Regions from separate parts of the Rhizobium sp. NZLR10 genome, predicted to be linked through region 1. Evidence: predicted binding sites of a transcription regulator. Region 1 holds the regulator's gene; each other region holds the start of a gene.
The links. Region 1 encodes PhoB, which activates phosphate uptake and scavenging genes when phosphate is short. Its sites were predicted from a motif close to TGTCATNNANCTGTCAT; they were not measured.
Positions count from the first base shown of each region.

Region 2: the regulator PhoB is predicted to act here: its motif matches at 3,794-3,810, upstream of HJB82_RS12665 (DUF2794 domain-containing protein).
Region 3: the regulator PhoB is predicted to act here: its motif matches at 2,070-2,086, upstream of HJB82_RS23255 (DUF1045 domain-containing protein).

Region 1 is NZ_JABDWE010000032.1:14,579-20,939, reverse strand. Features, by position in the region: gene pstC (phosphate ABC transporter permease subunit PstC) at 1-1,282, shown strand, start outside; gene pstA (phosphate ABC transporter permease PstA) at 1,279-2,598, shown strand; gene pstB (phosphate ABC transporter ATP-binding protein PstB) at 2,614-3,429, shown strand; gene phoU (phosphate signaling complex protein PhoU) at 3,474-4,187, shown strand; gene phoB (phosphate regulon transcriptional regulator PhoB) at 4,320-5,003, shown strand; gene HJB82_RS30890 (GcrA family cell cycle regulator) at 5,181-5,714, opposite strand; gene HJB82_RS30885 (aspartate aminotransferase family protein) at 6,138-6,361, shown strand, end outside.
Region 2 is NZ_JABDWE010000007.1:95,084-101,444, forward strand. Features, by position in the region: gene acnA (aconitate hydratase AcnA) at 1-2,506, shown strand, start outside; gene HJB82_RS12660 (thioredoxin family protein) at 2,742-3,482, shown strand; gene HJB82_RS12665 (DUF2794 domain-containing protein) at 3,833-4,234, shown strand; gene HJB82_RS12670 (GNAT family N-acetyltransferase) at 4,298-4,855, opposite strand; gene HJB82_RS12675 (Bax inhibitor-1/YccA family protein) at 4,965-5,693, opposite strand; gene HJB82_RS12680 (ABC transporter permease) at 5,873-6,361, opposite strand, start outside.
Region 3 is NZ_JABDWE010000017.1:29,005-35,365, forward strand. Features, by position in the region: gene uraD (2-oxo-4-hydroxy-4-carboxy-5-ureidoimidazoline decarboxylase) at 1-248, opposite strand, end outside; gene puuE (allantoinase PuuE) at 248-1,171, opposite strand; gene HJB82_RS23255 (DUF1045 domain-containing protein) at 1,287-1,994, opposite strand; gene HJB82_RS23260 (FAD-binding oxidoreductase) at 2,109-3,287, opposite strand; gene mnmD (tRNA (5-methylaminomethyl-2-thiouridine)(34)-methyltransferase MnmD) at 3,286-4,014, shown strand; gene HJB82_RS23270 (response regulator) at 4,286-6,361, opposite strand, start outside.

The DNA of each region.
Region 1 (6,361 bases):
CGGCATCATCCAGTCCTCGGTTCGCAGCCACTTCCCCGCCGATGTCAAGGCTCAAGCCGCCGTCGAGCAGGATCTTGGCTATTCCATGGTGGCGACGGTCGCCCGTGGCCTGACGATGCTGACCTCGGATGAAACCGCAGCGGTCGCCGGCGATCCGGCCGCCCTGCAGGCCAAGCTCAGCGAAAAGGGTGTGCCGCTTGCCGGCCAGCCGCTGCCTTACATGCTCGACGCAGCCAAGACGCTCAACGCCAAGAGCATGACGAGCCGCCTCGCCATGACGGCGGTCGTCTTCATCCTCGCCATTGCCGGCGCCTTCTATGCGCTGCGCGCCATCGCCCCGCGCTTCCGCGCCCGCAATCGGGTTGAGCGTTTCATGCTCTGGGGCCTGCTACTCGCCTCTTCGATTGCTATCCTGACGACGATCGGCATCGTATTCTCGATGCTGTCGGAAGCCGCCCGCTTCTTTGCCGCCGTTCCCGCCGCCGATTTCTTCTTCGGCACCGTCTGGGACCCGCGTTTTGCCGGCGCCGGCAGCTCGTCCTTCGGTCAGTTCGGCCTTATCCCGCTGCTGCTCGGCACGCTCTATATCGGCATGGTCGCCATGCTGGTCGCCGTACCGGTCGGCCTGTTTGCCGCGATCTACATGGCCGAATACGCCTCGCCGAAGCTGCGCGGGATCGCTAAGCCGCTGCTCGAAGTGCTCGCCGGCATTCCGACGATCGTTTACGGCTTCTTTGCGCTCGTCACCGTCGGCCCGTTCCTGCGCGATTTCTCGGCTCAGATCAGCGGCCTGCTCTCCGGCAACTACACCAACTTCATTCAGGCGCAGAGCGTTCTGACCGCCGGCATCGTCATGGGCATCATGCTGATCCCCTACGTCTCCTCGCTGTCGGACGATATCATCACCGCCGTGCCGCGGACGCTGCGTGACGGTTCGCTCGGTCTTGGCGCCACACGCTCCGAAACCATCAAGAAAGTGGTCTTGCCCGCAGCCCTTCCCGGCATCGTCGGCGCCTTGCTGATGACCGCCTCGCGCGCCATCGGTGAAACTATGATCGTCGTGCTGGCCGCCGGTGTCGCCGCCCGCATCCAGATCAACCCCTTCGAGCCGATGACGACGGTGACCGTCAAGATCGTCAATCAGCTCACCGGCGACCTCGAGTTCACCTCGCCGCAGACGCTGGTTGCCTTCGCCCTTGGCATCACGCTGTTCTGCATCACGCTTTGCCTCAATATCTACGCGCTCTACATCGTGCGCAAATACCGGGAGCAGTACGAATGACGGATATTGTTTCTCCCGCCGGGATAACCGTTTCCAAGGCGCCCACGCGCCGCGATATCGGCATCAAGCGCCGCTACGCCGCCGAACGCCGGTTCCAGGCCTATGGCATCGCCGCCATCTCCTTCGGCCTCATCTTCCTGTTCATCCTGCTGTGGACGGTGATCGGCAAAGGCTACACCGCCTTTCAGCAGACGGCGATCACCCTGCCGATCGAATTTTCCGAGAAGACGATCGACCCCAGCAATAAGCGTGCGACCGATGCTTCGGTGCTGATCGCCGCCAACTACCCGGTTCTCCTGCGCGACGCGATCGTCAAGCAGCTGAACGTCAATGCCGCAAGCCGTCCCGACGTGCGCGATGCATCCGCCATGCTCTCCAAGGGTGCGCCGGTCCAACTGCGCGACATGGTCGTCGCCGACCCGTCGATCATCGGCAAGACGGTCAATGTCACCGTGCTCGCCGACGCCAATGTCGACAGCGCCAACAAGGGCCAGATCGACCTGTCGGTCGATGAGAAGAACCGCAAGGTCAACGACAAGCAGGTTGGCTGGATGAACGAGCTGAAGGCGAGCGGCGCTCTCCACAAGCAGTTCAACACCGGCCTCTTCGTCAACGGCAATTCCAGCCGTCCGGAGGCCGCAGGCCTTGGCGTCGCCCTCATCGGCTCGCTCTACCTGATGCTGATCGTGCTGGTGCTCGCTCTGCCGATCGGCGTTGCCGCCTCGATCTATCTCGAGGAGTTTGCGCCGAAGAACAAGCTGACCGATCTGATCGAGGTCAACATCAACAACCTCGCCGCCGTGCCCTCGATCGTCTACGGTCTGCTCGGCCTTTCCGTCTTCATCAACTTCGTCGGCCTGCCGCGTTCGGCTTCGCTGGTTGGCGGCCTGGTGCTGACGTTGATGACCCTGCCGACGATCATCATTGCGACGCGCGCCGCACTGCGCGCCGTGCCGCCGTCGATCCGCGCTGCAGCCCTCGGCCTCGGCGCCTCGAAGATGCAGATGGTGTTCCACCATGTTCTGCCGCTCGCCATGCCCGGCATCCTCACCGGCACGATCATCGGCCTGGCGCATGCGCTCGGCGAAACCGCGCCGCTGCTGCTGATCGGCATGGTCGCCTTCGTCGCCAACGCGCCGACGACGCCGCTCGATCCCTCGACGGCTCTGCCCGTGCAGGTCTATATGTGGGCCAACGAGGCCGAACGTGCCTTCGTCGAGCGGACTTCGGGTGCCATCATCGTCCTGCTCCTGTTCCTGATCGTCATGAACATGGGCGCCATCCTCTTGCGTCGTCGCTTCGAGCGCCGCTGGTAAACGGAGTTACACATCATGAACATGTTGACGGAAGCTGCAGTTGAAAAAGCGCTGGATCAGAAGATGAGCAACGTCCCTTATAAGATGATCGGCAAGGATGTCTCGGTTTACTATGGCGAGAAGCGCGCGCTTTTCGATGTGAACCTGAACATCCGCGAAAACACCGTAACCGCGCTGATCGGCCCGTCCGGCTGCGGCAAGTCGACCTTCCTGCGGAGCCTAAACCGCATGAACGACACGATCGACGGCTGCCGGGTCACCGGCAAGATCACGCTTGATACCGACGATATCTATGATCCCGATATCGACGTCGTCGAACTTCGCGCCCGCGTCGGCATGGTCTTCCAGAAGCCGAACCCGTTCCCGAAGACGATCTATGAAAACGTCTCCTACGGCCCGCGCATCCATGGCCTTGCCAAGTCGAAGGCCGATCTCGACCAGATCGTCGAGACCAGCCTGCAGCGTGCCGGCCTCTGGAACGAGGTCAAGGACCGCGTGCATGAATCCGGCACCGGCCTGTCCGGCGGTCAGCAGCAGCGCCTCTGCATTGCCCGCGCCGTCGCCGTCAGCCCTGAAGTCATCCTGATGGACGAGCCCTGCTCGGCGCTCGACCCGATCGCCACCGCCAAGGTCGAGGAACTGATCCACGAACTGCGCGAGAACTACACGATCGTCATCGTCACCCACTCCATGCAGCAGGCCGCGCGCGTCTCGCAGCGCACCGCCATGTTCCACCTCGGCAATCTCGTCGAGGAGAACGACACCGACAAGATGTTCACCAATCCCGACGATCCGCGCACCCAGGACTACATCATGGGTCGCTTCGGTTGATTTTGGCGACACCAAGCCTTCCCGTTATTCGAGGATAAAGCCCCATGGCATCGACACATATTTTTTCTGCCTATGATGATGATCTGAAGTTCCTGTCCAGGCGGATTTCCGAAATGGGCGGCCTGGCCGAGCAGATGGTCAGCGAGGCCGTCCGGGCGCTCGTCAACGGCGATACCGCGCTGGCGCAGAAGGTCATCTCCGACGATGTGATCCTCGATCACGCCGAGCGAGAAATCGGCGACAAGGCGATCGTTACCATCGCCCGCCGTCAACCGATGGCCTCGGACCTGCGCGAAATCATGGGTTCGATCCGCATCGCCGCCGATCTCGAACGCGTCGGCGACCTCGGCAAGAACACCGCCAAGCGCGTCATCGCCGTGCAGAGCACCGGCGTTCCGCGCAAGCTCGCCCGCGGTCTCGAGCATCTGTCCGAGCTGGCGCTCGTCCAGCTCAAGGAAGTGCTCGACGTCTACACGACGCGCTCCGCCGACAAGGCCAATGCGATCCGTGAACGCGACAACGAGATCGACGCGATGTACACCTCGCTGTTCCGCGAGCTGCTGACCTACATGATGGAAGATCCGCGCAACATCACCAGCTGCACGCATCTGCTCTTCTGCGCCAAGAACATCGAGCGCATCGGCGACCACGCCACCAACATCGCCGAGACGATCTACTACATGGCGACCGGCGCACAGCCGGAAGGTGACCGTCCGAAAGACGACAGCGCCAACACCGTCGGCGCGGTCACGGAATAAAGCCCATACTAGCCGTTGCGTGCGCGCCCATCCGGGCGCGCAAAGAGGTCGCAGCCACCTTTCTGAATTTGCGCAGGATGCATTGCTTAAATCACCCCGGTTTAAGGAACATGCGCGAGGAGACCGACAGGCATGATCCCGAGAGTTGCAGTTGTTGAAGACGAGGAAGCCTTGAGCGTGCTTCTTCGCTACAATCTCGAAGCGGAAGGCTTCGAGGTCGATACTATCCTTCGTGGCGACGAAGCCGAAATCAGGCTTCAGGAGCGCACGCCCGACCTGCTCATCCTCGATTGGATGCTGCCCGGCGTCTCCGGCATCGAACTCTGCCGGCGCCTGCGCATGCGGCCGGAAACCGAACGTCTGCCGATCATCATGCTGACGGCGCGCGGCGAAGAGAGCGAGCGCGTCCGCGGACTGTCGACCGGGGCCGACGATTACGTCGTCAAGCCGTTCTCGACCCCGGAGCTCGTTGCCCGCGTCAAGGCGATGCTACGCCGCGCCCGTCCCGAGGTGCTGTCGACGGTGCTGAAATGCGGCGATATCGAACTCGACCGCGAAACCCATCGCGTCCATCGCAAAAGCCGCGAAGTCCGCCTCGGCCCCACCGAATTCCGCCTGCTGGAATTCCTGATGTCGTCGCCGAGCCGGGTCTTCTCCCGCTCGCAGCTTCTCGACGGCGTCTGGGGCCACGATATCTATGTCGACGAACGCACCGTCGACGTCCATGTCGGCCGCCTGCGCAAGGCGCTGAACTTCTCCAACATGCAAGACGTCATCCGCACCGTCCGCGGCGCCGGCTATTCGATGGAAGCCTGAGGGGTTTCCGATAAAGTCGAGCAAGCTCTGCCCCTCACCCTAACCCGACCGGGGTCGAGCCACTCGTCTCGACCCCGGTCGGTGCCGGCAGGCGGATGAGGGGCAGCCACACCCAACGTACTCACATAAAAAAACGGGCCTTCCAGCCCGTTTTTGCATGTCGACAATGTCACCCGTTCAGCTCGCCCGCGCTGCCGCCCGGCGGCGTTCGTTGACGGGCTGGTAGGCGAGTTTCTGGTGATAGCCGCAATAGGGTGAATTGTCGGGGGACTCGCAGCCGCAGAAGTGGAAGTCATCCTTCAGCGGATCGCCGACCGGCCACTTGCAAGTGCGTTCGGTCAGTTCCGTCAGGCCGAGGCGGCGGGAGATCGGCACGACCACGTTGCCTTTCGGCACGTATTCCATTTCCTCGACCGTTTCGATCTCGATCTCTTCCTTCAGCATCGTTGCGCCCTGCTGGCGGGTAACGGTGCGGGTGGTGATCCGAGAGGCGAAGTTCGGCGCGCGCGGCGCCGATGTATTGCGTTTCGGCGTTCGGGCCGTGGCGGCCGTGCCGCCGGCCTTGGCGCGGCCCGGAAGGCTCAGGCGGTGCACCTTGCCGATTACAGCGTTTCTGCTGACACCGCCAAGTTGCGCCGCGATCTGGCTGGCGCTCAGTCCTTCGGCCCAAAGCTTCTTGAGTTTCTCGACCCGCTCGTCTGTCCAGTTCATGCCCTGTCTCCACCTTCTGCGTTGGTGATGGCAGAATCCCTCACCGTTGCCTCGGAAGCTCCGAAACAAGAAACGCTTGATCAATTTTGGTGACTAGTTCCGCCGCATGCAGTCTAGTAATTGAACTTTAACCTAGTGTGAGCGTGACTCCGTGACAAGAGTCGCATGAATCCGGATGAATCGAATTCGGAGTTTTCCCCAACTTGCTGCCCCAGCGTGTCATTTCTGCAATAAAGCCTGTTGAAGGTCGAAAACACCGCTGTACAACCTTGCTGCATGCGCTAAGGGCGCAGTTTTGTTGACATTGCAGCGCGAAAAGGAAATAGTACCGCTGGCCGCCGCAAGGCGGCATTTTTAATTTTTCGGGCCTGGTTTTCTTAGCCGGAGTCCGTTGCTTGATAACTCTGATCGGGAGACCGCGCCATGGCTGAAGCCGCGCCGCTTTATGACACCTACTCTCGTGCCCCGCTGCGGTTCGAGCGAGGCGAGGGCGTGTGGCTGATCACCGAAAGCGGCGAACGTTATCTCGATTTCGGCGCCGGTGTTGCCGTCACCTCGGTCGGCCACGGCAATCCGCATGTGGTCGGCGCGCTGAAGGAGCAGGCCGACAAGGTCTGGCACCTCTCCAACATCTATGAGATCCCCGG
Region 2 (6,361 bases), on a different contig from region 1:
GGAGCATATCCTCGCTGTTGCCGAATGGCTGAATAATAAGGGTGCGGTCGAAAACGAAATCGCCTACCGCCCGGCGCGCGTGCTGATGCAGGACTTCACCGGCGTTCCCGCCGTCGTCGATCTTGCCGCGATGCGCGACGCGATGGTGTCGCTCGGCGGCGATCCCGAGAAGATCAACCCGCTCGTTCCCGTCGATCTCGTCATCGACCACTCGGTCATCGTCGACGAATTCGGCACGCCGCAGGCTTTCGCCAGGAATGTCGAGCTGGAATACCAGCGCAACGGCGAGCGCTACCGCTTTCTGAAATGGGGCCAGCAGGCCTTCAAGAATTTCCGCGTCGTGCCTCCCGGCACCGGCATCTGTCATCAGGTCAATCTCGAATATCTCGGCCAGACCGTCTGGACCAAGGAAGAGGACGGCGAGACGATCGCCTATCCGGATACTTGCGTCGGCACCGACAGCCACACGACGATGATCAACGGTCTCGGCGTGCTCGGCTGGGGTGTGGGTGGTATCGAAGCTGAGGCGGCGATGCTCGGCCAGCCGGTCTCGATGCTGTTGCCCGAAGTCATCGGCTTCAAGCTGATCGGCAAGCTCAAGGAAGGCGTCACGGCGACCGACCTCGTCCTCACCGTCGTGCAGATGCTGCGCAAGAAGGGCGTCGTTTCGAAGTTCGTCGAATTCTTCGGCCCCGGCATGGACAATATGCCGCTCGCCGACCGCGCGACGATCGGCAATATGGGTCCGGAATACGGCGCCACCTGCGGCTTCTTCCCGGTCGATGGCGAGACTATCAACTACCTCACCGTGTCCGGCCGCACGCATGACCGGATCGCTCTCGTCGAGGCCTATTCGAAGGCCCAGGGCATGTGGCGTGATGGCGACGGTTCAGATCTCGTCTTCACCGATACGCTGGAACTCGATCTTGGCGACGTGGTGCCGTCGATGGCCGGCCCGAAGCGTCCGGAAGGCCGCATCTCGCTCGAGAACATCGCGACCGGCTTTGCCGGCTCGATGGATGCCGATTACAAGAAGCCGGGCCAGCTCAACAACCGCTACGCCGTCGAAGGCACGGATTTCGATCTCGGCCATGGCGACGTGGCGATCGCTGCCATCACCTCGTGCACCAACACTTCCAATCCGTCGGTACTGATCGCTGCCGGGCTTCTGGCTCGCAACGCCGTAGCCAAGGGCCTGAAGACGAAGCCCTGGGTGAAGACCTCGCTGGCACCGGGATCGCAAGTCGTCGGCGAATATCTTGCCACGTCAGGCCTGCAAGCCGATCTCGACAAGCTCGGCTTCAACCTCGTCGGCTTCGGCTGCACCACCTGCATCGGCAATTCCGGCCCGCTGCCGGCGCCGATCTCGAAGACGATCAACGACAAGGGCCTGATCGTTTCCGGCGTCCTTTCCGGCAACCGCAACTTCGAAGGCCGCATTTCGCCCGACGTGCAGGCGAACTACCTGGCTTCGCCGCCGCTCGTCGTCGCCTATGCGCTCGCCGGTACGGTGCAGATGGATCTGACCAAGGAGCCGATCGGCGAAGACCAGAACGGCAATCCGGTTTATCTCAAGGATATCTGGCCGACCTCGCACGAGGTGCAGGAGTTCATCCAGAAATACGTGACCCGCGAACTTTACGAAAGCAAGTATGCCGACGTCTTCAAGGGCGACGTCAACTGGCAGGCAGTTCAGGTTCCTCCGGGCCAGACCTATGCCTGGGACGACGATTCGACCTATGTCCAGAACCCGCCCTACTTCGTCGGCATGGGCAAGAAGGGCACCGGCATCGCCGATATCAAGGGCGCCCGCGTCCTTGGCCTGTTCGGCGACAAGATCACCACCGACCACATTTCGCCGGCCGGTTCGATCAAAGCGGCATCCCCTGCAGGTGCCTATCTGCTCGGCCATGAGGTCGCCGTTGCCGACTTCAACCAGTACGGCACACGCCGCGGCAACCATGAAGTGATGATGCGCGGCACCTTCGCCAATATCCGCATCCGCAACCATATGCTCGGCCCGAACGGCAAGGAAGGTGGCTACACCATCCACTACCCGTCGAAGGAAGAGACCTCGATCTACGACGCGGCGATGCAGTACAAGGCCGAAGGCGTGCCGCTCGTCATCTTCGCCGGTGTCGAATATGGCAACGGCTCCTCGCGCGACTGGGCTGCCAAGGGCACCAATTTGCTCGGCGTCAAGGCTGTCGTTGCCCAGTCCTTCGAGCGTATCCATCGCTCGAACCTGGTCGGCATGGGCATCATTCCTTTCGTCTTCGAAGAGGGTACGACCTGGCAGAGCCTCGGCCTGAAGGGCGACGAGCTCGTCACCATCGAGGGCTTGGAAAAGATCAAGCCGCGCGAGAAGAAGATCGCCAAGATCACCTATGGCGACGGCACTGTGAAGGAAGTTCCGCTGCTGTCGCGCGTCGATACGCTCGACGAGGTGGTCTACCTCAACAATGGCGGCATCCTGCAGACGGTTCTGCGCGATCTCGCTGCCTGATTGTTAAGAGCTTCATAATATGATGATGGCCGCCGGAGAGCATTTTCCGGCGGCTTTTCTTTGCGGCGACGGTATTTGAGGGACCTCACGATGATTTGTTTTATGCGGGTTCCGGTTGCGCTGCGTCTCACCCGTTCGTGACTTTTCGTTTGGATCCGGAAGGATTATTCGTACGTTCATATGTCAGGGCCTCCGGTCGAACACGCCGTCGGCGCTGAAAAAGAGGTGCAGGTGAATGTCCCCCCGTTTTCTGATTCCGCTGATCGCCGGCGTTGTTCTCTCAGGCCCGCTTCAGGCCGAAGACGGCACGCCGAAAGGTGTCGTCGAACTGTTTACGGCGCAGGGCTGCTCCTCCTGTCCTCCCGCGGATGCTGCTTTCCGTAAGCTGGTGAGCCAGGGCGATGTCATCGCGCTCGCCTATCATGTCGATTACTGGAACTATCTCGGCTGGGCCGATACGCTGAGCTCGAAGGAAAACACCGAGCGGCAATATGGCTATGCGAGGACAATGGGCCGCAGCAACGTCTACACGCCGCAGGCCATCGTCAACGGGCGCGGTCATCTGGCCGGCGCCGATCTCAACGGTATCAACGGCAAGCTCGATACCTATAGCGGCGAAGGCAATGGGCTGACCGTCCCCATCAGCGCGTCGATGCGCGGCGACGAGCTGGAGATCAAGATCGGCGCGGGACAGGGCAAAGCCAATGTCGTGATGGTGTATTTCGACAAGGAAAAGACCATCGACGTCGAAAAGGGCGAGAACAGCGGAAAGAAGATTTCCTATCTGCACAGCGTCACCAATGTCGAAACCGTCGGCATGTGGGACGGCAAGGCGACCAGTCTGACGCTGCCAGCCAGTGTCCTGCAGCGGCCGCAGCTCGAGGGCTGCGCGATCCTGCTGCAATCGGCGACCGACAACGGCGATCCGGCTGCGATCCTTGGGGCGACCGTGGTGATGGCTGGAAAAAACATCTGAGATTTCATCCGCTTGCGGATGAAGTACCGGGCGGCCCGGCTGAGCGTATTCGGGGCTGGGGTTAAGGTCGATACGCTCCGCCGGGCCCTTTGGCGCGCTGGCGCCAAACCGGGATTCATAATTCTCCTGCAAATGAGGCGCTGTTTTGACTGAAATGCGGCGCTACCGAGAAAGCGACAACGCTATTATGCGCATCGGACGATGCGCCGATTCAAAGTGCTACGGCATCCTTGCGCGTCCAACGCGCGGCGCTGGAGTGCGGCCGAATGTGACGGCCGGCACTCTTGCAATTTGCGGCGGCTCGGGCACACTGTCACTCTCCTGTCACATGCAGAGGCCTCGGAGACTGAATGACAGATCAGCCGGATTTGCGACACGGCGAAAGCCGTTCCGTCGACAATAGTTCCTCAGTCGTCGTCGATCTCAGGGAATACAAGCAAAGCAAAGATCCACTTCCGGTGACCTTTCATCGGCGCGAACTGGATGCGATCCTCTGGATCTACGGCCGTATGGTCGGTGACGGCGAATGGCGCGACTACGCCATCGATCATCTGAAAGACAGGGCGGTATTTTCCGTCTTCAAACGCTCCGGTGAAATGCCGCTCTTCCGCGTCGAGAAAAATCCCAAGCTTGCCGCCAAGCAGGGCGCCTATTCGGTGATCAACGTCCACGGCACCATTCTGAAGCGCGGTCACGAGTTGAACCAGGTGTTGAAGGTGTTCGACAAGGCGCTGAAGCTGGTCGATAAGTAAGCCGAAACACTTTTTCTGCATGTCGTTATCCCGGAACCGCTGCACACTTCCGGGCGACATGCATCAGCCGGCAAACAGCGTGCCGGGATAGATGGACGGATCCGGATCGGTCGTCATACCCTCGCCGAGGACGCGCTGCATGAGCATCGTATCCAGCCAGCGGCCATGCTTGTAGCCGGCCCCCCGCATCAGGCCGACCTCCACGAAGCCCGCCTTGAGATGAAGCGCGATCGAGGCGGGGCTGGCGCCGCCGATGACCGCGATCATCTGACGAAAACCGAGACCGGTGCAGCGGTCGATCAGCTCGGTCATCAATGCTTTGCCGATGCCGCGGCCGCGGGCTTCGGGCGCCAGATAGATCGAATCCTCGACTATCCAGCGATAGGCCGGGCGGACGCGAAAGGCCGAGGCATAGGCGTAGCCGAGCAGGTTTCCGTCAGCATCGGCTGCGGCGATATAGGGATATTGCTGGCCGACGATCGCCGCAAACCGCTGCGCCATCTCAGCCTCGGACGGCGGCGTGATCTCATAGCTCGACGTGCCGTTCAGGACGGATTCGCGATAGATTTCGGCGATGGCGGGGATATCGGCTTCGGAAGCATTGCGCAGGAGGAAGGACATTTCGGCGGCAGGTCCATCGGAGGGCAAGGTCTCTCCTAAACCATTCCGCGAAAGCCGGCGCAACAAAAAAGGCGGCCGAAGCCGCCTTTTCGATCTCAGTCTGTCCTGCTTATTTACGGTTGCCCATGAACTGGAGCAGGAACATGAAGAGGTTGATGAAGTCGAGATAGAGCGTCAGCGCACCCATGATCGCCTTGCGGCCGGCCACGGCGACGTCATCGGCTTCCAGGTACAATTCCTTGATCCGCTGCGTGTCGTAGGCGGTAAGGCCTGCGAAGATCAGGACGCCGATCGCGGAGATCGCGAACTGCAGCGCGGACGACGCCAGGAAGATGTTGACGATTGAAGCGATGATCAGGCCAAAAAGACCCATGATCAGGAACGAGCCCATCGCCGACAGGTTACGCTTCGTGGTGTAGCCGTAAAGCGACAGCGCGCCGAAGGAGGCGGCGGTGACGAAGAAGGTCTGAACGACGCTCTGGCCGGTGTAGACCAGGAAGATCGACGAGAGCGACAGGCCGACAAGTGCGGCATAGACCCAGAAAGTCGTCTGGGCGGCGGCCACGCTCATGCTGTTAATGCGGAAGCTCAGGAAGAAGACGGCCGCAAGAGGCGCAAGGATGACGACCCAGCGCAAAGGCGACTGGAACAGCAGCACGCCGAACTGGGTGAGCTGGCCGTCCTGAACAGCGAAGTTGAATCCGAGATATGCGGCCACGCCGGTGATCGCCAGACCCAGCGCCATCAGGTTGTAAACCTTGAGCATATAAGTGCGCAGGCCTTGATCAATCATCTCGCCGGTCTGCGCGCGGCTTTGATAGTTACGAAGGTCAGCCATAGTTTCCTCTTACAAGCTCCGATGGAAATACGGTGTCGGGTTTTCGACCCGGGCGCCGCTGCGGAGCTCCAGCATGCCTGCAGACAATATGAGGCTTTCGCCGATCGCAAACAAGAGGCTTGCAAAGGCTCGGTCGGTTAAATCGCCGTAAGGTGAAGGGTTTGGGCGTCGCTATCCGGTCAGAGTTCGCGCAGGACGGGCGCCGCCTTCTGTCCGAGGATCCGCCAGGTGCCGATGAGGCCGATGCCGACGGTGAGGACGAGCGCGGTCACCAGCGTCAGCCCCGCCACATCGGGCAGGAAGGTCGAGGGCAGGCGCATGATGCGGGCGACGATGAACCAGGCGGCAACGCCGCCGGCGATCAACGCGAAGATTGCGGTTGCCAGCCCGAGGATCAGATATTCGTAGCTGAAGGCGCGGATCAGCATGGCGCGGGTGGCGCCAAGCGTCTTCAGCACCACCGCGTCGTGGGTGCGCGCCCGGTTTCCGGCGGCAAGCGCGCCGGCCAAGACGAGGATCGAGGCGATGAGAGCAACGGAGGCGGCGGCGCGAATTGCGGTCGCAAGCTCGCCGACCAGCTGGTTGACGATATCGATCGCGTCCTTGACGCGGACGCTGGTGATCGTCGGATAGGTGTTGGTGACGGATTTCAGGATCGCCGCATCTTC
Region 3 (6,361 bases), on a different contig from region 1:
TCCTTGCGGCTGTCTTCGGTAAGTTCACCCGATATGGCGAGGCGCCCGGCAAGGTCGGGGTGGGCGCTGAGCACCCCGAGACGCTCCTGTCGGCTTGCCGCGCGGAAGACGGCGGCAAGCGCCGCATGTACGCCGGCCGCCGTCAGAGGCTCGTTCACGCTGCCGGCGTCATAGGCGCGCTCGGCGATGAAAGGCGAATGTTCGAAGACGCCGCCGAAGCGGGAAACGAAATCCTCGCGCGACAGCATCAGATCGCGTCCGGCTGATGGTGCTTGTGCCAGTGCTCGGCAATCTCGATGCGGCGCGGAATCCAGACCTTGTCATGCTTCAGCACATATTCGATGAAGCGCTTCAGCGCCGCCGCCCGGCCCGGGCGCCCGACGAGGCGGCAATGCAGGCCGACCGACATCATCTTCGGGCTGCCCGCCTTGCCTTCCTCATAGAGCGTATCGAAGGCATCCTTCAGATAGGTGAAGAACTGATCGCCGGTATTGAAGCCCTGCGGTGTGGCAAAGCGCATGTCGTTGGTTTCGAGCGTATAGGGGATGATCAGGAAGGGTTTCCCATCGACGCCCTTCACCCAGTAAGGCAGATCGTCGGCATAGGAATCGGAGGAATAGAGGAAGCCGCCCTCCTCCTGCACCAGCCGAAGCGTCTTGTCGGAAGGCTTGCCCTGATACATGCCGTATGGCCGCTCGCCGGTAAGCTCGGCGTGCAGGCGCACCGCTTCGAGGATGTGCTTGCGCTCCAGATCTTCCGGAAAATCCTTGTATTCCAGCCAGCGGTAACCGTGGCTGGCGATCTCCCAGCCGGCATCCTTCATCGCAGCGACCGCTTCAGGATTGCGCGCCATCGCTAGCGTTACGCCGTAGACGGTCGCCTGCACCTTGAGATCGGTGAACATCCGCCAGAGCCGCCAGAAGCCCGCGCGCGAACCGTATTCGTAGATCGATTCCATGTTGAGATTGCGCTGTCCGGGCCAGGCGGCCGCGCCAACGATCTCCGACAGCAGATTTTCAGAAGCCGGATCGCCGTCGAGGATCGAGCTTTCGCCGCCCTCCTCATAATTGATGACGAACTGCACGGCGACGCGCGCCTCGCCCGGCCACTTCGGATCGGGCGTCTGTCGCCCGTAGCCGACGAGATTGCGCGGATAAGTCTCGGATACCATCAAATCACCTTCTGAAAAGACGGCGAACGGTAGCATCCGCAGCCGGAATGTCGAGAAGGAAACTGCTCAATCCGATTTTGCCTTTGCAGTACAATGGCTTAGCCCATCGGCACGCTCAGGCGATCTTGCGCGCGCTGACCTTGCCCATCGGGTGCAGCGAATGAACGCGGAAGGGACCGCCCGTGCCCTCCTCGATCATGAGCGCCACGTTTGAAACCGTCACCGGGTCACTGAGGGCAGGCGCGAAAATCGTCCGCAGGGCCGGCTCGATGCGCGCCATGTCGATCGCGTTGACGGGTCCTGTCACCGGCATATGAAAGCGGAACTCTTCCATCACATAAGGATTGCCCCAGCGATGCAGGTTTGAAAACTGCGCTGCCGACAGCCCGTCCGGATCGCTGCGCTCGATCTCGGCTTCGCTGAGCGGCGCGCGGAAACGATCGAATTCCTGGACGATCGCCGAAGCGAGATACTGGATCCGCTCGCAGGGGGCGCTCGGCAGCAAGCTGTAGAAATTGCCGAGCCGTGCGACTTCGATGCGCGGAATCTGGAAGGGGACGAAGGTCCCGGAAAAACGCATCAGATCGCGCAGGAGTTGCGCTTCGGACATATTGTGACCCAGGTGAAACGGCGCCTTCAGAACGCCGTGAAAACCATAGCGCCGCGGCACGGCGGTATGGAAGGCGATCTCGTGAATGCCAAGGCCACGAACTGCCGGCGGCTCCACCATATCGCCCGAAAACACGTTTCGGCCAAGCCAACTGGCAGCCACAAGCGACAGCGGGTCGCTCGCCGGAGGCGTGAAGCAAATGGCATAGCGCATGCAATTTCCTCCATCAAGGAACTGAGCGCCGATCAAATCCGGCGCTGTCGATGCGCAAGCAGATAGGTGATTTGCATGACAGAATAACGAAACGAAGCGGCGTCGAATTCACGTTTAACGTGAAGCTGCCGCGATATGGCTTGAAATTGCGAAGCTTTCCGGCAGCAAAAATCCGCAATCCGTATCGCCTGCGATACATATCGCCGCTTCCGCCAACCGGTGGGCCAGGCCGAAGCTGACCTTGAAGCCGCCGGTCAGCGCGATCAGGCGCGGGTGATCGGGGTGGCGGCCGATCATCGGGTCACGGTCGATCGCCTTCGGGCGGAGCCCTGCCCAGCGCTCGATGACAGGGGCGTCGCGCAGCGCCGGCACGATCTCCCGCGCCGCGGCGATCAGCGTGTCGAGCTGAGCATCGGTCGATGTGGGATCGTCGAAGCGGTTTTCGCTGGTGCTGCCGATCGCCACATAGCCGCCCTCGTGCGCGACGACATAGAGCCCGTCGAGGAAGATCGTCGGCAGCGCCGGGTCGAGATCGGCTTTCAACAGCGCCGCCTGCCCCTTGACCGGTTGACCGAGCGGTCGCTTCAGCCCGGCGGTCAGCACCTGCAGCAACGGAAAAGACTGGTGACCGGCGGCCAGGACGCAGTCGCTGAAAGTGATGGTTTCGCCCCCTATGTCGGCCGTGCCGCAGTCGGGATCGACACCCGTCACCGCCGCGTGTTCCATGATCCGCACATGTTTTGCCTGTCGCAAGAAGGCAATGAGCCCCGCAGTCAGTGAGCGGGGCGCAACGCGGGCGGCGAGCGTATCATGCACGAAACCGCTCTCGCCGGCGGATGCCTCGATCCAGCCGTCGACCGGCGGACTGTCGAGCACGTGCCAATGGAAGCGGCGCTCGCCTGCGCACCAGTGGCGCTCGGCATCTTCGGAGTGAGCGCGCGCTATCTTGTTGAGATGCGGCTTCGGCAGCGGGATCAGCCGCCCGGAACGGCGGTAACCGGCCGAAAGCCCGGTTTCGGCTTCCAGCATGGCGATCTCGGCTTCGAGCGAGACCAGCGCATCGAACTGGAACTGCTTTTTCTCAGACCACCGATCCGGCATATGCGGCATCAGCGCGCCGAGCAGGCCGCCGCTCGCACCTCCACCCAATTTGCCGGCGTCGACGATAAGGGTAGCGATGCCACGGCGCTCGGCATGGACGGCCGCCCAGAGACCCATGATGCCGCCGCCGACGATCAGCAATTCGCAGGACGATTGACCTGAGACCGGCTGAGGATTATCGGCTTTTTCCATGACAGACGTGAACCCCGATCAGATTGGCGCGGGCGCGCCGCAGCCGCTCGAATGGCGCGACGGCGATATGCCCTATTCCCTCGCCTTTGGCGACCATTTTTATTGCCAGACCGATGGGCGGCTGGAATGCGGCCACGTCTTTCTCGCCGGCAACGGCCTGCCGGAGCGTTGGAACGGGCGGCAGGAATTCGTGATCGGCGAACTCGGCTTCGGCACCGGCCTGAACTTCGCCGAGACCTGGCGGCGATGGAAGCTGTACAGCGTGCCCGGCCAGCAGCTGCATTTCATCTCCTTCGAGCTCCACCCGATGCGCGGCGAAGAAATCGGCCGTGCGCTCTCCCACTGGCCGGAGATCGATGCCGAACGCGAGGCGCTGACGGCGGCCTGGCCGCCAACGCCTGCCGATACCGTCTCGCTCGACCTCGACGACCAGATGAGGCTCAGCGTCGTCTGCGGCGCAGCACTCGACGGCGTCGCAGCCGCAAAGCGCGGCTTCGACGCCTGGTATCTCGACGGCTTCGCGCCCTCGCGCAACGGCGACATGTGGTCGGAAGAACTGATGCGACGTGTCCACGAAAAGACCGCGCCCGGCGGCACTTTCGCCACCTATGCCGCGGCCGGTTTCGTACGCCGCAACCTCATCGCCGCAGGCTTTACCGTCGAGCGCCGCCAGGGCTTCGCCGGCAAACGCGAAATGCTCTGCGGCATCAAGGCGCCCGACAGGTAACGTTTGCTGCTTCCAGTCCACTGTTGCTAACGATTATATGGCAAGGACAATCCGTAGCGGGCGGTAAGCTTTATTCATGACCTGATGGAACGAAGCGAACGTCTGGCGGAAACGCCGAACGGTTTTTCACTGGTCCCGCGCTATGAACACGGCGTCCGCCGCCCTTACGGGAATTATCTGATCTTTGATCGGGCGGCAAGGATCGCATCGAGGTCCTGCATATCTTGAACGGAGTTCAGGATTTCGAGAGCATCCTGTTTTCCGACTGAGATCAGTAGCTGGTGCGCCCCGGCTGCTGCTCGTCCTTGAGGAGCCATTGCCGAATCTTCTCTTCCAACAATTCGGGGCTGATCGGTTTCGACATATAGTCGTCCATGCCGGCGTCGAGACAGAGGTCGCGGTCGCTTTCGAGCGCATGGGCGGTGACACCGATGATCGGCACGCGATGCCCCTGCCCTTTTTCGCGCGCGCGGATCGTCCGGGTCGCCTCATGGCCGTTCATGACGGGCATCGAGACGTCCATCATAATGATCCGCGGCGTGTGTCGCTCCCAGGCGGCAACCGCCTGCTCGCCATTGTCGACGACGAGGAAGGAGAGGCCCGTTCCTTGCAGGATCTGGGTGAAGACGATCTGGTTCACCTCGTTGTCCTCGGCGACGAGCACATCGACGAATTCAGGCGCCCGCTGCTGCGGCATCGGCTCAGGCGGCGGTGCCGGCACCACCGCCTGCGCCTGCAGCCGGGCGATCTCGCCTTCTGAAACCTGCTTCACGCGGCCGGCGCGGACGACCTCGACGACGGTATTGCGCAGCACGTTGGCGCGCGCCGGCTTCATCAGATGCGCATGACCGTTCAGTGCCGCGAATTCCTTTTCTGTGCCTGAAATATCCATCGACGTCAGAAAGATGATCGGAAGCTCGACGAAGCGGGGATCGGCGCGCAGCCGGCGCGCGACATCGGCGCCGTTCATATCGGGCATGTGATAATCAAGCACGACGGCATCGACGGTAATGCCGAGATCCGCCGCCGCCTCCAGGATCGCAAGACCGGTGCCCCCGCCCTCGGCGGCCACGCCGTCAAAGCCCCAGAGCGAAAGCTGCTCGGTGAGGATGCGCCGGTTCACATCATTGTCGTCGACCACGAGGACGCGCGCGCCCTGCACATTGATTGGCAGCGGTTTCGGCTCGAGGCGGGCTGCAGCCACCGCAAAGGGGAGATTGACGGTGAAGACCGAGCCCCTGCCCCATTCGCTCTCGACATTGAGATACCCGCCGAAGAGATCGACAAGGCCGGCGGTGATCGCAAGCCCGAGACCCGTTCCCTCATGCCGGCGGGTCGAGGAGGCGTCGACCTGCGAGAACTTATCGAAGACCGATTCGAGCTTTTCGCGCGGGATGCCGATACCGGTATCCTCGATGCGGATTCTCGCCAGGATCTCGCCGCCGGCAACCGTCTGGAAGCCGACATCGACGAAGACGTGGCCGCGCTCGGTGAATTTGACGGCATTGCCGACGAGATTGGTGACGATCTGGCGAAAACGCCCGGCATCGCCGATCACCGCGGCGGGCAGATCCGGTGCGGCCCGCACCAGGAGCTCGATGTTCTTCTCGGCAGCATGCGAGGATAGGAGCGTCGCCACGTCCTCCACCGCTTCGGTGATGTCGAAGGCGGCTTTGCGCAGTTTCATCTGCCCCGCATCGATCTTCGAGAAGTCGAGGATATCGTTGATGATCGTCAACAGCGCATTGCCCGACTTGACGATGATGTCGATGAAGGTTTTCTGGCGCGTGTCGAGATTGGTCTTGGCAAGCAGTTCCGCCATGCCGAGCACACCGTTCATCGGCGTGCGGATCTCGTGGCTCATATTGGCGAGGAATTCGGATTTGGCCCGGTCGGCGGCTTCGGCGCGCGACAAGAGCTGGCGCAAGTCCTCCTCGCGGCTCTTGAGCTCGGTGACGTCGGTGAAAAGCGCCACCCAATGCTGCCCCTCGCTGACCGTCGCCTCCATGTTCACCCAGCGTTCGCCTGCTACATGGAAGACCGTGGAGATCGGTTGCTTCGATGCGATGTTGGCGCGCCAACCCTGCAGGATCTCGGCGGCTGCATCATGGAAATCGCCGCGCGCCGCGCAGAAATCGAAGAGCCCGATCCAGCCCTCGCCTGGCTCGATATGGGAAGCTGGTATGCGCAGTATCTCTGAAAGCGACTCGTTGGACAGCTTGATGATGCCATCCTGGACGATGGCGAGCCCTTGCGACATGGCATGCGTCGCATCGCGCATCATCTCGCCGAGCCGCTCCAGCGCGGCGCGGGCCTCGTGGATTTCCTTCTCCCGCTCGCGAACAGC